2 regions of the Pseudomonas muyukensis genome follow, and region 1 is predicted to be linked to the other one. Evidence: predicted binding sites of a transcription regulator. Region 1 holds the regulator's gene; the other holds the start of a gene.
What was found. The regulator FliA, encoded in region 1, starts transcription of late flagellar genes. The targets are predictions, from matches to a motif close to CTAAAGTTTNNNNNNNNNNNGCCGNTAA.
Positions count from the first base shown of each region.

Region 2: the regulator FliA is predicted to act here: its motif matches at 4,832-4,859, upstream of KSS95_RS23455 (methyl-accepting chemotaxis protein).

Region 1 is NZ_CP077073.1:4,532,797-4,541,401, reverse strand. Features, by position in the region: gene flhB (flagellar biosynthesis protein FlhB) at 1-178, shown strand, start outside; gene flhA (flagellar biosynthesis protein FlhA) at 1,154-3,283, shown strand; gene flhF (flagellar biosynthesis GTPase FlhF) at 3,295-4,608, shown strand; gene fleN (flagellar synthesis regulator FleN) at 4,723-5,556, shown strand; gene fliA (RNA polymerase sigma factor FliA) at 5,553-6,293, shown strand; gene KSS95_RS19930 (chemotaxis response regulator CheY) at 6,397-6,771, shown strand; gene KSS95_RS19925 (protein phosphatase CheZ) at 6,790-7,578, shown strand; gene KSS95_RS19920 (chemotaxis protein CheA) at 7,591-8,605, shown strand, end outside.
Region 2 is NZ_CP077073.1:5,283,391-5,291,995, reverse strand. Features, by position in the region: gene KSS95_RS23470 (heavy metal response regulator transcription factor) at 1-460, opposite strand, end outside; gene KSS95_RS23465 (multidrug efflux RND transporter permease subunit) at 470-3,562, opposite strand; gene KSS95_RS23460 (efflux RND transporter periplasmic adaptor subunit) at 3,559-4,722, opposite strand; gene KSS95_RS23455 (methyl-accepting chemotaxis protein) at 4,945-6,525, shown strand; gene KSS95_RS23450 (YkgJ family cysteine cluster protein) at 6,554-7,288, opposite strand; gene KSS95_RS23445 (hypothetical protein) at 7,285-7,599, opposite strand; gene KSS95_RS23440 (chemotaxis protein) at 7,688-8,587, opposite strand.

The DNA.
Region 1 (8,605 bases):
GGCGATCTACTATTCCACCGAGCTTGAGCAGGAGATTCCGGCGGGGCTTTACCTGGCGGTGGCGCAGGTGTTGGCTTATGTGTTCCAGATTCGGCAGTATCGGGCGGGGAGGGGTAAGGCGCCTGATCCGTTGAACAAGGATTTGCCGATTCCTGAGGATTTGCGGCGGGATAGTTGAGTTTGTTGTTTGTTGTTTGTTGTTTGTTGTTTGTTTTGCGAGTTGTATGCGCATTCATTTTCTATATCGACGCTTAGTCACCTTTCCGCCCTTACGGCGGGTCCCTTTTTGAAGGATCAAAAAGGAACCAAAAAATCCTCGCTCCATTCATCCGGCCCCTACGCTTCGCTCCGGGGTTCCCTCACTCCGGCCTTGCTCCCGGGAGGACCGCGCTGTAGGGCCCATCCTGGGCCCCAGCGCTTGACGGGCATCCATGCCCGTCACCTCCCTACGCAAGGCCTGCGTTCGGCCTCCTGAAGTCGCGAAGTTAGGGGCGGCGCCTGCACTGACGCAGCTAATCGCTAGTTGAATTAGGGGGAACTCTGGATCGCATCGCGGGGCAAGCCCGCTTCCACGCCAAGCCGATAAAGTGGCCAATCGTGGGAGTGGGCTTTACCCTCGATGGCGTCTGGACAAGCAACACAGTTCCAACTAACAAACCATAAATCTCTGCTCTTGATCTGCTCTTGATCTGCTCTTGAACTGCTCTTGATTTTGCTTCTAAGTGCGCGATAGCCCAGGCGCCGCCAATTGCGACTTCAGGAGGCCGAGCGGAGTTCTTGCGTAGTGGGGCGACGGCCATGGATGGCCGTCGAGCGCTGGGGCCCAGGATGGGCCCTACAGCGCGGTACCCACGGGAGCAAGAACGGAGCGAGGGAACCCCGGAGCGTAGCGTAGGGGCCGGATGAACGGAGCGGAACGGTTTTGCCTACTTTTGCCACGACAAAAGTAGGCCGCCGTAAGGGCGGAAGGGTGACTGTACGTCGGCACAGCAAATGAATGCGCATACAAAAGCCAAAACAATTCCCGACCCCGACCCCGCCCCCGCCCCCGCCCCCCAAGAAAATCCCCCATCCCCAAAAGTTGGAAAGCTTCTTGCAAAGGCAGCGCCAGGCGCCACACAGGCGTCAAAGTTTTGCTTGAAGAGGACTCGCGGTGGATCGCACTCAGTTAATCAGCAACGCCCGCAACAACCTGGCCGGTCTCGGCCGGGGCAACCTGGGCGTGCCGCTGCTGCTGCTGGTGATGTTGGCAATGATGATGTTGCCGATACCACCGTTCCTGCTCGACGTATTCTTCACCTTCAACATCGCCCTGTCGATCGTGGTCCTGCTGGTCTGCGTCTACGCCCTGCGTCCACTGGACTTCGCCGCGTTCCCCACCATCCTGCTGGTGGCGACCCTGCTGCGCCTGGCCCTCAACGTCGCCTCCACCCGCGTGGTCATGCTCCACGGCCAAGAAGGCCACGGCGCCGCCGGCAAGGTGATCCAGGCCTTCGGCGAAGTGGTGATCGGCGGCAACTACGTCGTCGGTGCGGTGGTGTTCGCCATCCTCATGATCATCAACTTCGTGGTGGTGACCAAGGGCGCCGGGCGCATCTCCGAGGTCAGCGCGCGCTTCACCCTCGACGCCATGCCCGGCAAGCAGATGGCCATCGACGCCGACCTCAACGCCGGCCTGATCGACCAGGTCCAGGCCAAGGCCCGTCGCGCCGAAGTCGCCCAGGAAGCCGAGTTCTACGGCTCGATGGACGGTGCCAGCAAGTTCGTGCGCGGTGACGCCATCGCCGGCCTGTTGATCCTGTTCATCAACCTGATCGGCGGCATGCTCATCGGCATGCTGCAACACGGCATGACCTTCGGCGACGCCGGCAAGGTCTACGCCCTGCTGACCATCGGTGACGGTTTGGTGGCGCAGTTGCCATCGCTGCTGCTGTCCACCGCCGCCGCGATCATGGTCACCCGCGCCTCGGGCTCCGAGGACATGGGCAAGTTGATCAACCGGCAGATGTTCGATTCGCCCAAGGCCCTGGCGGTTTCCGGGGCGCTGATGATCGTCATGGGCCTGGTGCCAGGCATGCCCCACGTTGCCTTCCTCAGCCTCGGGGCATTGGCCGGTGGGGGGGCTTATCTGGTCTGGAAGAAGCAGCAGAAGGCCAAGGTGGTTGCGCTGGAGGAAGCCCAGCGCCAGCAGGATCTGCTGCCCTCGCCGCAGCGCGCCATGGAAACCAAGGAGCTGGGCTGGGACGACGTCACCCCCATCGACATGATCGGCCTGGAGGTCGGTTACCGCCTGATCCCGCTGGTCGACCGCAATCAGGGTGGCCAGCTGCTGGCGCGCATCAAGGGCGTGCGCAAGAAGCTTTCCCAGGACCTGGGCTTCCTCATGCCCACCGTGCATATTCGCGACAACCTCGACCTGGCCCCCAGCGCCTACCGCCTGACCCTGATGGGGGTGATCCTGGCCGAGGCCGAGATCTATCCGGACCGGGAGCTGGCGATCAACCCCGGCCAGGTGTTCGGCACCCTCAACGGCATCGCCGCGCACGACCCGGCATTCGGCCTGGAGGCGGTGTGGATCGACGTTGGCCAGCGCGCCCAGGCGCAGTCGCTGGGCTACACCGTGGTGGACGCCAGTACCGTGGTCGCCACGCACCTCAACCAGATCCTGCAGAAGCACTGCCATGAACTGATCGGGCATGAGGAGGTGCAGCAATTGCTGCAGGTACTGGCCAAGGTCTCGCCGAAACTGGCCGAGGAAGTGGTGCCGGGTGTCATTTCCTTGTCGGGGCTGCTCAAGGTGTTGCAGGCGTTGCTTGCCGAGCAGGTGCCGGTGCGCGACATCCGCAGCATTGCCGAAGCCATCGCCAACAATGCGAACAAGAGTCAAGATACCGCCGCGCTGGTGGCGGTGGTGCGTGTCGGATTGTGTCGCGCCATCGTGCAAAGCATTGTCGGCGTTGAGTCCGAGCTGCCTGTGATCACCTTGGAGCCAAGGTTGGAACAGATTTTGCTCAATAGTTTGCAAAGGGCCGGGCAAGGTCAGGAAGACGGTGTTCTTCTTGAGCCGAGCATGGCCGAAAAGCTTCAGCGTTCGTTGATCGAAGCCGCCCAGCGCCAGGAAGTGCAGGGCCAGCCGGCCATCCTCCTGGTTGCCGGCCCGATCCGCGCCATGCTGTCGCGCTTCGGTCGCCTGGCTGTACCGAATTTGCATGTTTTGGCGTATCAGGAAATACCTGACAACAAGCAAGTCACCATCGTTGCCACCGTGGGCCCCAATGGCTGAGGTAGTGGGTTATGCAAGTTAAGCGTTTTTTCGCCGCCGATATGCGTCAGGCCATGAAGCTGGTCCGTGATGAGCTCGGCTCCGACGCCGCCATCATCGGCAATCGGCGCATCGCTGGCGGTGTCGAACTGACGGCTGCGCTGGACTACAAGCTGTCCGCCCTGGCCCCGCGCGTGCCCAACGTCGAGCTGGAGGACGAGCTGCGCAAGACCCAGTCGCGCATCGTCACCGCCCAGGCTGAGCTGAGCGGCCGTGGCGAAGCGGGCGAGGGTGGCAATCGCCAGCTGTTTGCCGGCCAGTCGCTGACCGCGTCCGAGCCGCTGATCGAGCCGCAGGTCGATGAACCCGCGCCAGTGGCCGCTCCGGCCGCGGCGGCGGTCGACCCACGCCTGTTCGATGCCATGCGCTTCGAGCTCAATGGCCTGCGCGAGCTGCTCGAAGTCCAGCTCGGTTCGCTGGCCTGGAGCCAACTGCAGGGCAGCAAGCCGCAGCAGGCCAATCTCTGGCGCCGTCTGCAGCGCCTGGGCCTGTCCGGTGGCCTGGCCCGCGAACTGCTCGAGCTCACCGCCGAAATCGAAGAGCCGCGCCAGGCCTGGCGCATGGTCCTGGCGCACCTGGCGCGGATGATCGACGTGCCCGAGATCGAGCCCATCGAAGAGGGTGGGGTAATTGCCATGGTCGGCCCGGCCGGCATGGGCAAGACCACCACCCTGGCCAAGCTGGCCGCACGCTATGTGCTCAAGTACGGCGCGAACAACCTGGCGCTGGTGAGCATGGACAGCTTCCGTATCGGCGCCCAGGAGCAGCTCAAGACCCTGGGGCGAATCCTCAATGTGCCGGTCACCTACGTCGACCCGGGCGAGTCGCTGGCCCAGGCCCTCGAGCCGCTGCTGCGCAAGCGCGTGGTGCTGATCGACACCGCCGGCCTGCAGGCCAGCGACCCGGCCCTGCGCATGCAACTGGAAACCCTGGCCGGGCGCGGTATCGCCGCGAAGAATTACCTGGTGCTGGCAACCACCAGCCAGAAACAGGTGCTCACTGCCGCCTACCACAGCTACAAGCGCTGTGGCCTGGCCGGGTGCATCCTGACCAAACTGGACGAAACGGCCTGCCTTGGCGAAGTGCTGAGCCTGGCCATCCGTCACGAACTGCCGGTGGCCTATCTGACCGATGGCCCGCGCATTCCCGACGACCTGCAATTACCGCGCAAGCACCAACTTGTGAGCCGCGCGGTCAGCGTGCAGCTGCAGGACGAGCCCAGCGACGAGGCCATGGCCGACATGTTCGCTGATCTGTACCACAACCCTGGCAAGCGCGCGGGTTGAGGGTGAATACTGTGCAAAGTACCTACATCATGGGGTTGTCCGGCCGGACCGTGGCCTTGACTGTTCAGCCCCTCATGTGGCCTGGGTCCAAGCGAGACAAGGTAAAGAACAGACATGGGTAGCATGCATCCCGTACAGGTGATCGCCGTGACCGGTGGCAAAGGTGGCGTCGGCAAGACTAACGTTTCAGTGAACCTGTCCCTGGCGCTGGCCGAGCTCGGCCGCCGGGTCATGTTGCTGGACGCCGACCTGGGCCTGGCCAATGTCGACGTGCTGCTGGGGCTCACGCCCAAGCGCACCCTCGCCGATGTCATCGAGGGCCGCTGCGAACTGCGCGACGTGCTGTTGCAGGGACCGGGCGGTGTGCGCATCGTGCCGGCGGCCTCCGGCACGCAAAGCATGGTGCACCTGGCGCCGGCGCAGCATGCCGGGCTGATCCAGGCCTTCAGCGAGATCGGCGACAACCTCGACGTGCTGGTGATCGATACCGCCGCGGGTATCGGTGACTCGGTGGTCAGCTTCGTTCGCGCCGCCCAGGAAGTGCTGCTGGTGGTGTGCGACGAACCCACCTCGATCACCGACGCCTACGCCCTGATCAAGCTGCTCAACCGCGACTACGGCATGAATCGGTTCCGCGTGCTGGCCAACATGGCCCAGAGCCCGCAGGAGGGTCGCAACCTTTTCGCCAAGTTGACCAAGGTCACGGATCGCTTCCTCGACGTCGCCCTACAATACGTTGGCGCCGTGCCTTACGACGAATGCGTGCGCAAGGCGGTGCAGAAGCAGCGGGCGGTCTATGAGGCCTTCCCTCGGTCCAAGTGCGCGCTGGCCTTCAAGGCCATTGCGCAGAAGGTCGACAGCTGGCCGCTGCCTGCCAACCCGCGGGGCCACCTGGAGTTCTTCGTCGAGCGCCTGGTGCAACCCACCAGCGCAGGGCCCGTGCTATGAACGCGAGCGGTTTCAAGATGTACAGCAAGGCGGCGAAGGACGCCCAGTACGAGCTGGTTGAACGCTACGCGCCGCTGGTCAAGCGCATCGCCTACCACTTGCTGGCCCGGTTGCCGGCCAATGTCCAGGTCGAGGACCTGATCCAGGCCGGCATGATCGGCCTGCTGGAAGTCGCCAACAAGTACGATGCCAGCAAGGGCGCCAGCTTCGAGACCTACGCCGGTATTCGGATCCGTGGCGCCATGCTCGACGAGGTGCGCAAGGGCGATTGGGCACCGCGTTCGGTGCACCGCAACACGCGCATGGTCAGCGATGCGATTCGCTGTGTTGAAGCAAAGACCGGTCGCGACGCTAAAGATCACGAGGTTGCTGCCGAACTCCAATTGAGTCTCGATGATTACTACGGGATTCTGAACGACACCTTGGGCAGCCGCCTGTTCAGTTTCGACGACCTGCTGCAGGACGGCGAACACGAAGGGCTGCACGAGGACGGAGCCAGTGGCCAGCTGGAGCCATCGCGGGACCTGGAGGACGAGCGCTTCCAGGCCGCCCTGGCCGATGCCATCGCCAACCTGCCGGAGCGCGAGCGCCTGGTCCTGGCGCTGTACTACGACGAAGAGCTGAACCTCAAGGAAATCGGTGAGGTGCTGGGGGTCAGCGAGTCGCGTGTCAGCCAGTTGCACAGCCAGTGCGCGGCACGTCTGCGCAGCCGTCTGGGTGAATGGCGGGCGCGTTGAGCCAAGGTTCGATGCAGTCGTATTTTGTGGTGCCGAATTGATTGACTGCGCGCTCGGCGCCGAGCGCGTTTAAGACTGCTTGGAGGTCTAATTGAACAAAGACATGAAAATCCTCATCGTTGACGACTTTTCGACGATGCGGCGGATCATCAAGAACCTGTTGCGTGATCTGGGCTTCACCAATACCGAAGAGGCCGACGACGGCACCACGGCGCTGCCGATGCTCGAAGCCGGGCATTACGACTTCCTGGTGACCGACTGGAACATGCCCGGCATGTCCGGTATCGACCTGCTGCGCAAGGTGCGTGCCCACGACCGTCTCAAGGGCATGCCCGTGCTGATGGTGACTGCCGAGGCCAAGCGCGACCAGATCATCGAAGCGGCCCAGGCCGGCGTCAATGGCTATGTGGTCAAGCCTTTCACCGCCCAGGTGCTCAAAGAAAAGATCGAGAAGATCTTCGAACGCGTCAACGGCTGAGTCACGTCAGGGGGCGCCATGGAGTCAATCAACAACTCGCTGGGTGAGTTCGAATCAACCCTGAAAAAGCATGCCCAGGAACTGGTCGAGAGCCTTGAGCGCGGCCGGTTCGGCGAGGCCGTGCAGCTGATCCACCAACTGAACCAGACCCGCGACCGCGGCCTGTACCAGGAGGTGGGCAAGCTTACCCGCGAGCTGCACAGCGCGATCGTCAGCTTCCAGATCGACCCGGCGATGCCGCAGGCCGAGGAAGTCTCGCAGATCACCGATGCCACCGAGCGCCTCTCCTACGTGGTGCGCCTCACCGAAGGTGCCGCCAACCGCACCATGGACCTGGTGGAGGAGAGCACCCCGGTGCTCAATGCACTGGCGAGCGAGGCGCAGGACCTGTCCGCCGACTGGCAGCGCTTCATGCGCCGCGAAGTGGCGGCGCCGGAATTCCGCGAGCTGGTCAAGCGCGTCGACAGTTTCCTGACGCACAGTGCCGAAGGCAACCGCAAGGTCTCGGGCCACCTCAACGACATTCTGCTGGCTCAGGACTATCAGGACCTGACCGGCCAGGTGATCAAGCGGGTAACCGCGCTGGTCACCGAAGTAGAAAGCAATCTGCTCAAGCTCGTGCTGATGGCCAGTCAGGTCGACCGCTTTGCCGGCATCGAACATGACCACCAGCAGCTGCGTGCTGAAAAAGATCAAGAAAAACATCCGACTCGGGGTGAAGGTCCGCAGATTCATGCCGATAAGCGTGAAGACGTCGTGTCCGGTCAGGACGATGTCGATGATCTGCTGTCCAGCCTGGGTTTTTAAGGAGCACGTTTAATGAGCTTCGGCGCCGATGAAGAAATCCTCCAGGATTTCCTGGTAGAAGCCGGCGAAATCCTCGAGCAACTGTCCGAGCAACTGGTCGAGCTGGAAAGCCGGCCCGATGACGCGGACCTGCTCAATGCGATTTTCCGCGGTTTCCACACTGTAAAAGGGGGCGCCGGCTTCCTCCAGCTCAACGAGCTGGTGGAGTGCTGCCATATCGCCGAGAACGTGTTCGACATCCTGCGCAAAGGGGAGCGCCGGGTCGATGCCGAGCTGATGGACGTGGTGCTCGAGGCACTCGACACGGTCAACAGCATGTTCGGCCAGGTGCGCGAGCGCAGCGCCGTGACCCCGGCCACCCCGGAACTGCTGGCGGCGCTGTCGCGCCTGGCCGAGCCGGGTGGCGCCGAAGCACCGGCTGCAGTGGTCGAGGCCGAGCCGGTCGCCGAAGCAGCGGCCGCCGAGCCCGACATCACCGACACCGAGTTCGAGCAACTGCTCGATTCGCTGGATGCGGTCAAGGCCGAAGCAGCCGTTCACGAGCAGCTGCAAGGCGAGCAGGTCACAGGCGAGGGTGACGAAATCACCGACGCCGAGTTCGAGTCGCTGCTCGACCAGTTGCATGGCAAGGGCCAGTTCTCGGCTGAAGCGGCCGTCAGCGAGCCCGCGGCCGTGGCGCCGAGCAGCGACGAAATCACCGACGATGAGTTCGAATCGCTGCTCGACCAGTTGCACGGCAAGGGCACCTTTGCCGTCGACGCCCTGCCGGCGGCCGCAGCGCCCACCAGTGCCGCGCCAGTTGCCGCAGGCGACGAAAACATCAGCGAACACGAGTTCGAAGCGCTGCTGGACCAGCTGCACGGCAAGGGCAAGTTCTCCGGCGACGCCGTCGCGGCCGAGGCCCCTGCCGCCGCCGTGACTGCCGCACCGGCGGCGCCCAAGGCCGAGGTCAAGCCGGTTGCCAAGCCAGCGCCGGCGCCTGCCGCCGCCGCACCGGCGCCTGCCGCCGCCGCACCGGCGCCTGCCG
Region 2 (8,605 bases), 750 kb from region 1:
ATTCCTTGGCGGTCAGCTCCAGGCGTTGTCCGGCGCGGCTGGCCTTGCGCGCCATCAGGTCGATCCACAGGTCGGCGACCTGGATCTGCAACGGTTCGTGGACCGCGCTGCGGCGGGTCAGGGCCTGCAACCGGGCCACCAGTTCAAGGAACGAGAACGGCTTGCCCAGGTAGTCGTCGGCACCTTCGCGCAGGCCGTGGATGCGGTCCTCGACCCGCTCGCGGGCGGTGAGCATGATCACCGGCGTCTGCTTGCGCGCCCGCAGCGCGCGCAGCACGCCATAGCCGTCCAGGCCGGGGAGCATGACGTCGAGCACGATCACCGCGTAGTCACCTTCCAGGGCCAGGTGCAGGCCGTCGATGCCGTCGCGCGCCAGGTCGACGGTAAAGCCCTGTTCGCTGAGGCCGCGATGCAGGTAGTCGGCGGTTTTCTCTTCGTCTTCGATGATCAGTACACGCATGGTCTTGTCTCAACTGGCGGTCGGCGCGGGGGCAACGGTGGCCCGGCGGCGGTGGAACAGGCGCTCCAGGGCCAAGTATATGACCGGGGTGGTGAACAGCGTCAGCGCCTGGCTCACCAGCAAGCCGCCGACCACGGCGATGCCCAGCGGCTGGCGCAGCTCGGCGCCGGCGCCAACGCCTAACATCAGTGGCACCGCGCCGAGCAACGCGGCCAGGGTGGTCATGATGATCGGGCGAAAACGCACCAGGCACGCCTGGTGGATCGCCTGCTCGGGCGTCAGGCCCTGGTTGCGCTGGGCCTCCAGGGCGAAGTCGATCAGCAGGATGCCGTTCTTCTTGACGATGCCGATCAAAAGCACCACGCCGATCAGCCCCATGATGGTGAAGTCCTGGCCCATGGCCCAGAGCAGTATCAGGGCACCGAGCCCCGCCGACGGCAGCGTGGAAATGATCGTCAGCGGATGCACCAGGCTCTCGTAGAGCACGCCGAGGATGATGTACACCGCCACCAGCGCGGCGAGGATCAGGTACGGCTGGCTCGACAGCGAACTCTGGAAAGCCTGGGCCGCGCCCTGGAAATTGCCGGTGATGGCGTCGGGCATGCCCAGCTCGCGCTGGGTGCGTTCGAGGATCTGCACCGCCTCGCCCAGGGCCACGCCCGGTGCCAGGTTGAACGACAGGTTGGCGGCCGGGAACAGGCCGTCGTGGCTGATCGACAGTGGCCCGGTACTGGGCGGCGCGACATGGGCCAGGGCCGACAGCGGCACCATCTCGCCGGACAGCGGCGAGCGCAGGTAGAAGTAGTTGAGGCTCTCGGCCTTGCCGCGCTGGCGGGCGTCCAGCTCGAGGATCACCTTGTACTGGTTGGTCTCGGTCTGGAACTCGCTGATCTGCCGCTGGCCGAAGGCGTCGTACAGCGCCTGGTCGACATCGCTGGTGGTCAGGCCGAAACGCGCCGCGGCCTGGCGGTCGATGTCGATGCGGGTGACGCTGGCGCCCAGCTGCAGGTCGTTGGACAGGTCGCGCAACGCCGGGTTGTCCCGCAGGCGTTCGGTCAGGCGCTGGGTCCACAGGTTCAGGGCCACCCCATCGTTGCTCTTGAGCACGTACTGGTACTGGGTGCGCGACGGCCCGGAACTGAGGTTGATGTCCTGGCCGGCCCGCAGGTACAGGACGATGCCAGGCACCTGGGCCAGCTTCGCGCGCATGCGGTCGATCCATTCGCTGGCCGAGACGTCGCGCTCGCCGCGGGGCTTGAGGGCGATCCAGAAGCGGCCGTTGGCGATGGTCTGGTTGCTGCCGGTGACCCCGACCGAGTGGGAGAAGGCGCGTACCGCCGGGTCGGCCTCGATGATCCTGGCCAGGGCCTGGTGTTTTTCGATCATCGCCGGATACGACACGTCCGCCGCCGCCTCGCTGGTGCCGAGGATGAAGCCGGTGTCCTGCAGCGGGAAGAAGCCCTTGGGGATGGCCACGTAGCCGGCCACCGCCAGCGCCAGGGTGACGCCGAACACCGCCAGGGTGGTGCGCTGGTGGGCCAGCGCCTGGTCCAGGCCTTTTGCGTACCCGCGCAGCAGGCGCTGGCCGAGGCCGCCGTGCTGCTCGGCGGGTGGGCGGCGCATGCACAGCGCGGCGAGGGTCGGCGCCAGGGTCAGCGATACCAGCACCGAAATCAGGATGGTCGCCGTGGCGGTGAGGGCGAACTCCTTGAACAACCGGCCAACCACCCCGCCCATGAACAGCAGCGGAATGAACGCGGCAATCAGCGAGAAACTGATCGAGACCACGGTGAAGCCGATCTCGCCGGCGCCCTTGAGCGCGGCGCTGCGGCTGTCGTCGCCGGCCTCCAGGTGGCGGTGGATGTTCTCCACCACGACGATGGCATCGTCGACCACGAAACCGACGGCGATGACGATGGCCACCAGGGTGAGGTTGTTGAGGCTGAAGCCAAACAGGTACATCAATGCGCAACTGGCGATCAGCGACACGCCGAGCACGCTGGAGACGATGAAGGTCGCCGACCACTGGCGCAGGAACAGCGCCATCACCCCGATCACCAGGGCCACGGCGATCATCAGGGTCAGTTCCACTTCGTGCAGCGAGGCGCGGATGGTCTGGGTGCGGTCCTGCAGCGCCGACACCTCGACCGCGGCCGGCAGCATCTGCTGCAAGCGCGGCAGGGCGTCCATCACCCGGTCCACGGTGTCGACGATGTTGGCCCCGGGCTGGCGGAAGATCACCAGGTTAAGGCCCGGTTGCTGGCCCGACCAGGCCTTGACGTAGGCGTTCTCGGCGCCTTGGATCACCTTGGCGACGTCAGACAGGTGCACCGGCGCGCCATCGCGGTAGCTGACGATCAGCCGCGCGTAGTCCTCGGGGTGGAACAGCTGGTCGTTGGCGGCCAGGGTCGACACGCTGTGCTCGCCGTACAGCGCGCCCTTGGCCAGGTTGAGGCTGGTCTGCTGGATGGCCTGGCGGATATCGGCCAGGGTCAGGCCGATGGCGGCGAGTTTCTCGGGCTGGGCCTGCACGCGGATCGCCGGGCGCAGCTGGCCGGTGATGTTGATCAGGCCGACCCCGTCGATCTGGCTGAGCTGGCGCGCCAGCAGGGTCTCGGCGTAGTCGCTGAGCTCATTGCCGGGCATCTGCGTGGAGCTGACGGTGAGGATCAGCACTGGGCTGTCGGCCGGGTTGACCTTGCGCCAGGTCGGCGGGCTGGGCATGTCCTGGGGCAGGCGCGCGGTGGCGGTGTTGATCGCCGCCTGGACTTCCTGGGCGGCGGTGTCGATGTTCTTGTCGAGGGTGAACTGCAGGATCAGGTTGGTCGAGCCCAGGGCGCTGCTGCTGGTCATCTGGGTCATGCCGGGGATGGCGCTGAACTGCACCTCCAACGGGGTGGCGACCGAGGAGGCCATGGTCTCGGGGCTGGCGCCGGGCAATTGGGCGGTGACCTGGATGGTCGGGAAGTCCGCCTCGGGCAGGGGCGCCACTGGCAGCCGGGGGAAGGCGATGGCGCCGAGCAGCACCAGGGCGAAGGTCAGCAGCAAAGTGGCGATGGGGTGGTCGATGCACCAGGCCGAGACGCCGTTGCGGGTGTTCATGGCTGGCTCCTGCGGTCGGCCATCGCCGCCGGGGCGGGGGCCTCGGGCGTGACCTCGACGGTGCTGCCGGGCTTGAGCCGCGACTGACCGTCCAGCACCAGGCGATCGCCAGCCTTGACCCCGGCGATGATGTTCAGCGTGCTGTCCTGGTACACCACCTTGACCGGCACGGCGCTGACCTTGTCGCCGTCCAGGCGGTAGACGAAGTGGCCGTCGATGCTGCGCTGCACCACGGGTGGCGGCACCACCAGGGCGCCCTCGTCCACCGCCGTGCGCAGGCGCACGGTGACCAGCTGGCCGGGCCACAGGCGGCCGTCGGTGTTGTCGAACTCGGCCTTGACCCGCACCGTGCCGGTGCTGGCCGAGACCTGGTTGTCGATCAGCATCAGGTGGCCCTTGGCGAGCAGGTTGCGTTCGCCGTCGGCGTCCATGTACGCCTCGACCTCGGCGGGGATCGACGCTTTCAGCAGGCTCTGCAGGACGGGGAGTTGCTGCTGGGGCAGGGCGAACTCCACGGCGATGGGGTCGATCTGGGTGACGCTGAACAGGCTTTGCGTGTCGCTGCTGCGCACCAGGTTGCCGGGGTCGATGTTGCGAATGCCGACGCGCCCGGTCACCGGCGAGCGGATCTGCGTGTAGCTGAGCTGCACCGCGGCGTTGTCGATGGCGGCCTGGTTGCCCTTGAGGGTCGCCTGCAACTGGTTGACCAGGGCCTGCTGCTGGTCGAGGGTCTGCTTGGACACGCCGTCGTCCGTGCTCAGCAGCTGGTAGCGCCTGAGGTTGACGTTGGCCACCTGCAGCTGCGCCTGGGTCTGCCCCAGCTGGGCGCGGGCCTGGTCGAGGTTGGCGCGGATCGCCCGGTCGTCGAGGCTGGCCAGCAGGTCGCCGGCCTTGACCCACTGGCCCTCCTTGACCAACACCTGGGTCAGCACGCCCTCCACCTGTGGCCGTACCTCGACGCTGTGCAGCGACAGCACCGAGCCGATGGCACTGAGGTAGCGCGGCACATCCTGCTCGACCACGGCCACCACCCGCACCGGCACCGCGCTGGCGGCGCGGCTGGGCGGGGGGCTGGGGCGCTGGCCGAGCCACAGGCCGGCGGCGGTCAGCATCAGCAGGGCCAGCGCGGCAACAACGAGGGGGCGGGACGGACGTCGCATCGGGGCGGGCACCTTGGCCGGAGGGCTGGGAACGGGTCTGGGGTAGCCAGGGTTATAGCGCGCCGATCGGGTCGCCAGCGTGACGCCTGGCTGTCACGGCTGTCAGTTTCGAGCGGTTGATGGCCAAGTGCCAATACCCTGCCGTGGATCAATATTGCCCCGGCGTTTGCCCCTAGAGTCGTACGCCCTGCCGATTTTCCCGTACAACAACGAGAGCCTCCGATGAAGTGCAATATGCCCGTTACCGGTCGCGAAGTGGATTACCCCGGCGACGCCAATATCCTGTCCACCACCGACCTGGACAGCCGTATCACCTATGCCAACGACGATTTCGTCCGGGTCAGCGGTTTCACCCAGCACGACCTGCTGGGCAACGCCCACCATATCGTCCGCCACCCGGACATGCCGGCCGAGGCCTTTGCCCAGATGTGGCAGACGCTCAAGGCCGGGCATTCGTGGATGGGGTTGGTGAAGAACCGCTGCAAGAACGGCGACCACTACTGGGTGAGTGCTTTCGTCTCGCCGATCAGCAGTGGCGGACAGGCGCTGGAGTACCAGTCGGTGCGGACCAAGCCCGGCCGGGCCCAGGTCGAGGCGGCCGAGCGCTGCTATGCGCGCTTGCGCGAGGGCCGGCGCGACTGGCGCCAGCGCTTGCCGGTAGCCGGGCTTGGCGCGCGCCTGGCGCTGTCGGTGGGCGCGGTGTGTGCACTGGTGATCGGCGTCGGGCAGTGGTGGCATAGCGCCTCCTGGCTGGTCACCCTGGTGCAGATGGCGTTGGCCGCAAGCCTCAGCGCCCTGGCGATCCAGTGGCTGTTGCGCCCCTACGAGCGCCTGCGTCGCCAGGCCCTGGCGATTGCCGACAACCCGCTGAGCCAGCAGTTGTACACAGGCCGGCGCGATGGCCTGGGCCAGATCGAGTTCGCCATGCGCATGCTCAAGGCGCAGTTGGGCGCGGTGGTGGGGCGTATCGGCGATACCTCGTCGCGCCTGGCCGGGCATTCCGGCGCGCTGGCCGAGGCGCTGCACAGCAGCCATGCCAACAGCCTGGAGCAGCAGGGCGAAGCGGACCAGGTGGCCACCGCGATCCAGCAGATGAGCGCCAGCGTCGCCCAGGTGGCCAGCAGCGCGCAGATGGCCTCGATGGCCGCCGACCAGGCCGAGGACGAGACCCAGGCCGGGCACCAGCTGGTCGATCGCAACCGCTGTGCGATCCAGGACCTGGCCGGCTCGCTGGTGGAGGCCAGCGAGGTGATCGAACAGCTGGAAAACCACAGCAGCGAGATCTCCGGGGTGCTCGACGTGATCCGCGGCATTGCCGAGCAGACCAACCTGCTGGCGCTCAATGCCGCCATCGAGGCGGCGCGGGCCGGTGACCAGGGGCGCGGCTTCGCCGTGGTGGCCGACGAGGTGCGTGGCCTGGCCCAGCGTACCGCGCAGTCGACCCACGATATCCAGCGCATGATCGCCGCCCTGCAGGACGGCGCCCGGGCCGCGGTGCAGGTGATGCAGCAGAGCAGCGCCCATGCCGGGCACAGTGTCGAGCAGGCGCAACTGGCCAGCGACGCGCTGGACAGCATCAGCGTGCGGGTCAACCAGATCAACGAGATGAGCTTGCAGATCGCCGCGGCGGTGGAGCAGCAGAGCCAGGTCAGCGAGAACATCAACCGCAACATCACCCGCATTCGCCAGGCCAGCGAGGCGACGGTCAGCGTCGGGCAGCGCAGCCACAGCAGTGCCAGTGACGTGGCCGAGCTGGCCAAGGACCTGCGGCGGTTGGCGGATGAGTTCTGGCGGCGCTTGTAGGCGCGGCCGAGCCGCTCCTACAAATGGCTTAGAAACCGATGAATGCGTAGTAGACCGGCGCTTCGCCCGTCACCTGCAGTCGTTGACCCTGTAGACCGGCCGCAAGCGCCGCGTCCTGCACATGCACCGCCCACGGTCCATCGACCGCCCGTGGTGCCTGCTCCAGCACCGAGGCAAACGCCGCCATGTCCGGCAACCACGCGGTAAACCCGTTACCTTTCAGCGCACTGGTGGTCATCCCCAGTGCCTGACAGATCGCCACCTTGGCCGCGATATCGTCGCGGTCGGCCTGACGTGAGGCCTCGATCAGGGCACGCAGCGCCTCATCCACCGGCAGGTTGCCGTGAATCAGCACCGGTCCCTGCTCCCAGGCCTCGGGTGGGCAATCCTTGTTTTCCGGGCGCAGCGGCAGGTGCGGGTTGATCTCCGCCGGGTAGATGCGACAGACCAGCGGGCGGCTTTCATAGATGCCGCACAGGTCATTGTCATCGAGGTTGCGGCAGCGCCCCGGATTGAAGGCGGCGAAGGTCACCGAGACCTGCAACTGCGCCTCACCGCAAGCCACCGGGTGCGAACGGCGCAGCACATGCTCGCGCTGGTCTGCCGGCATGCCAGGGCCATCGGCCAGGAAGCCTTCGATCAACACGATCACCTGGCCACCGGACAGCGCCCACTGCCGGGCTTCGGCCAGGGTCAGCGGCACGTGGTGGCCGGTGCAGCATTTACCGCAACCGGTGCAGGCGAAACGCAGTGCCTCGCTCACGGTTTGCCTGGGCTCCATTCGGTGACCACCGCATGCTGCTGCTGGCGGCTGTACAGGCATAGCTCGGTGCCGCTGCGGTTATTCATGTGTTTTTGCGGGTAGACGCCTTCGATCAGCAGTGCGCTGTAGCCGACCTGGTCGTCGAACTCGGCGGGCTTGCCCAGGGCGTGGGCATCCTTGAACTGACTGGCGGCCAGGCAGGCCTTGAGCATCTGCTGGCGCTGGTCGTTCCAGGCCTGGCTGCTGGAGGCGTGGGCTGCGCCGCTGAGGAGCAGGGCGCAGGCGATCAGGGTAGAGCTGAGATATTTCATACGCGATACCGGCAATGAACATCCGAAGGGCGCGAATTATGCCCGAACATTCTCCTGCATCAAGCCAGGAAAATCCTGACTTGATATGTCAGCGCTCCTCGAACACCACTGCCCGAGCCGCGGTCACCAGGCAGTTGGTCAGCTCTGGCGAGGAGAACTTGGTCAGGATCGCGTTGGCCCCGGCCAGCTTGGCCTTGTCGCCGCTCATCGCGCTGTCCAGCGAGGTGTGCAAGAGGATGTACAGGTGCTGGAAATCCGGGGTTTCGCGCAGGGTGCGGGTGAAGGCGAAGCCGTCCATCTCGGACATCTCGATGTCGGAAACGATGATGTTGATTTCCCGCTCGGTGCCTTGCAGCTCCAGTAGCACATTGATCGCGTCCTTGGCGCTGCGTGCGGTGTGGCACTCGATGCCGAGGTTGCGCAGGGTGTGCACCGACTGCTGCAGCGCCACCTGGCTGTCGTCGACCACCAGGATGTTGGCGGCGGCCAGCAGGCTGGCGTCCTCCTCGCTGACTTCGCCTGGGTGCGGCTCGTGGGCCGGCGGGGCGATGCCATGAATGACCTTCTCGATGTCCAGCACCTGCACCAGGGTGTTGTCGACCCGGGTTACGCCGGTGATGAACGAACGGTTGCCCGAGCCGTAGGGCGGCGGTTTGATGTCGGTGCTCAGGCAATGCACGATGCGGCTCACCGCCTGCACATGCAGGCCCTGGCGCGAGCGGCTGATCTCGGTGACGATCAGGCAGCCGCCGTCGGGGTCGGCCAGGGGCATTTCGCCGATGGCGCGGGACAGGTCGATCACCGACAGCGAGTTGCCGCGCAGGGTGGCCACGCCTTTGACGTGCGGGTGGGCCTCCGGCAGCTTGGTCAGCGGCGGGCAGGGGATGATCTCGCTGACTTTCAGCAGGTTGATTGCCATCAGCTTGCCGCTGCGCAGGGTGAACAGCAGCAGGGACAAGGAGTCCGCGCGGGCTTTTTGCGTGGCCATGGGCAACCTTCGCTATGA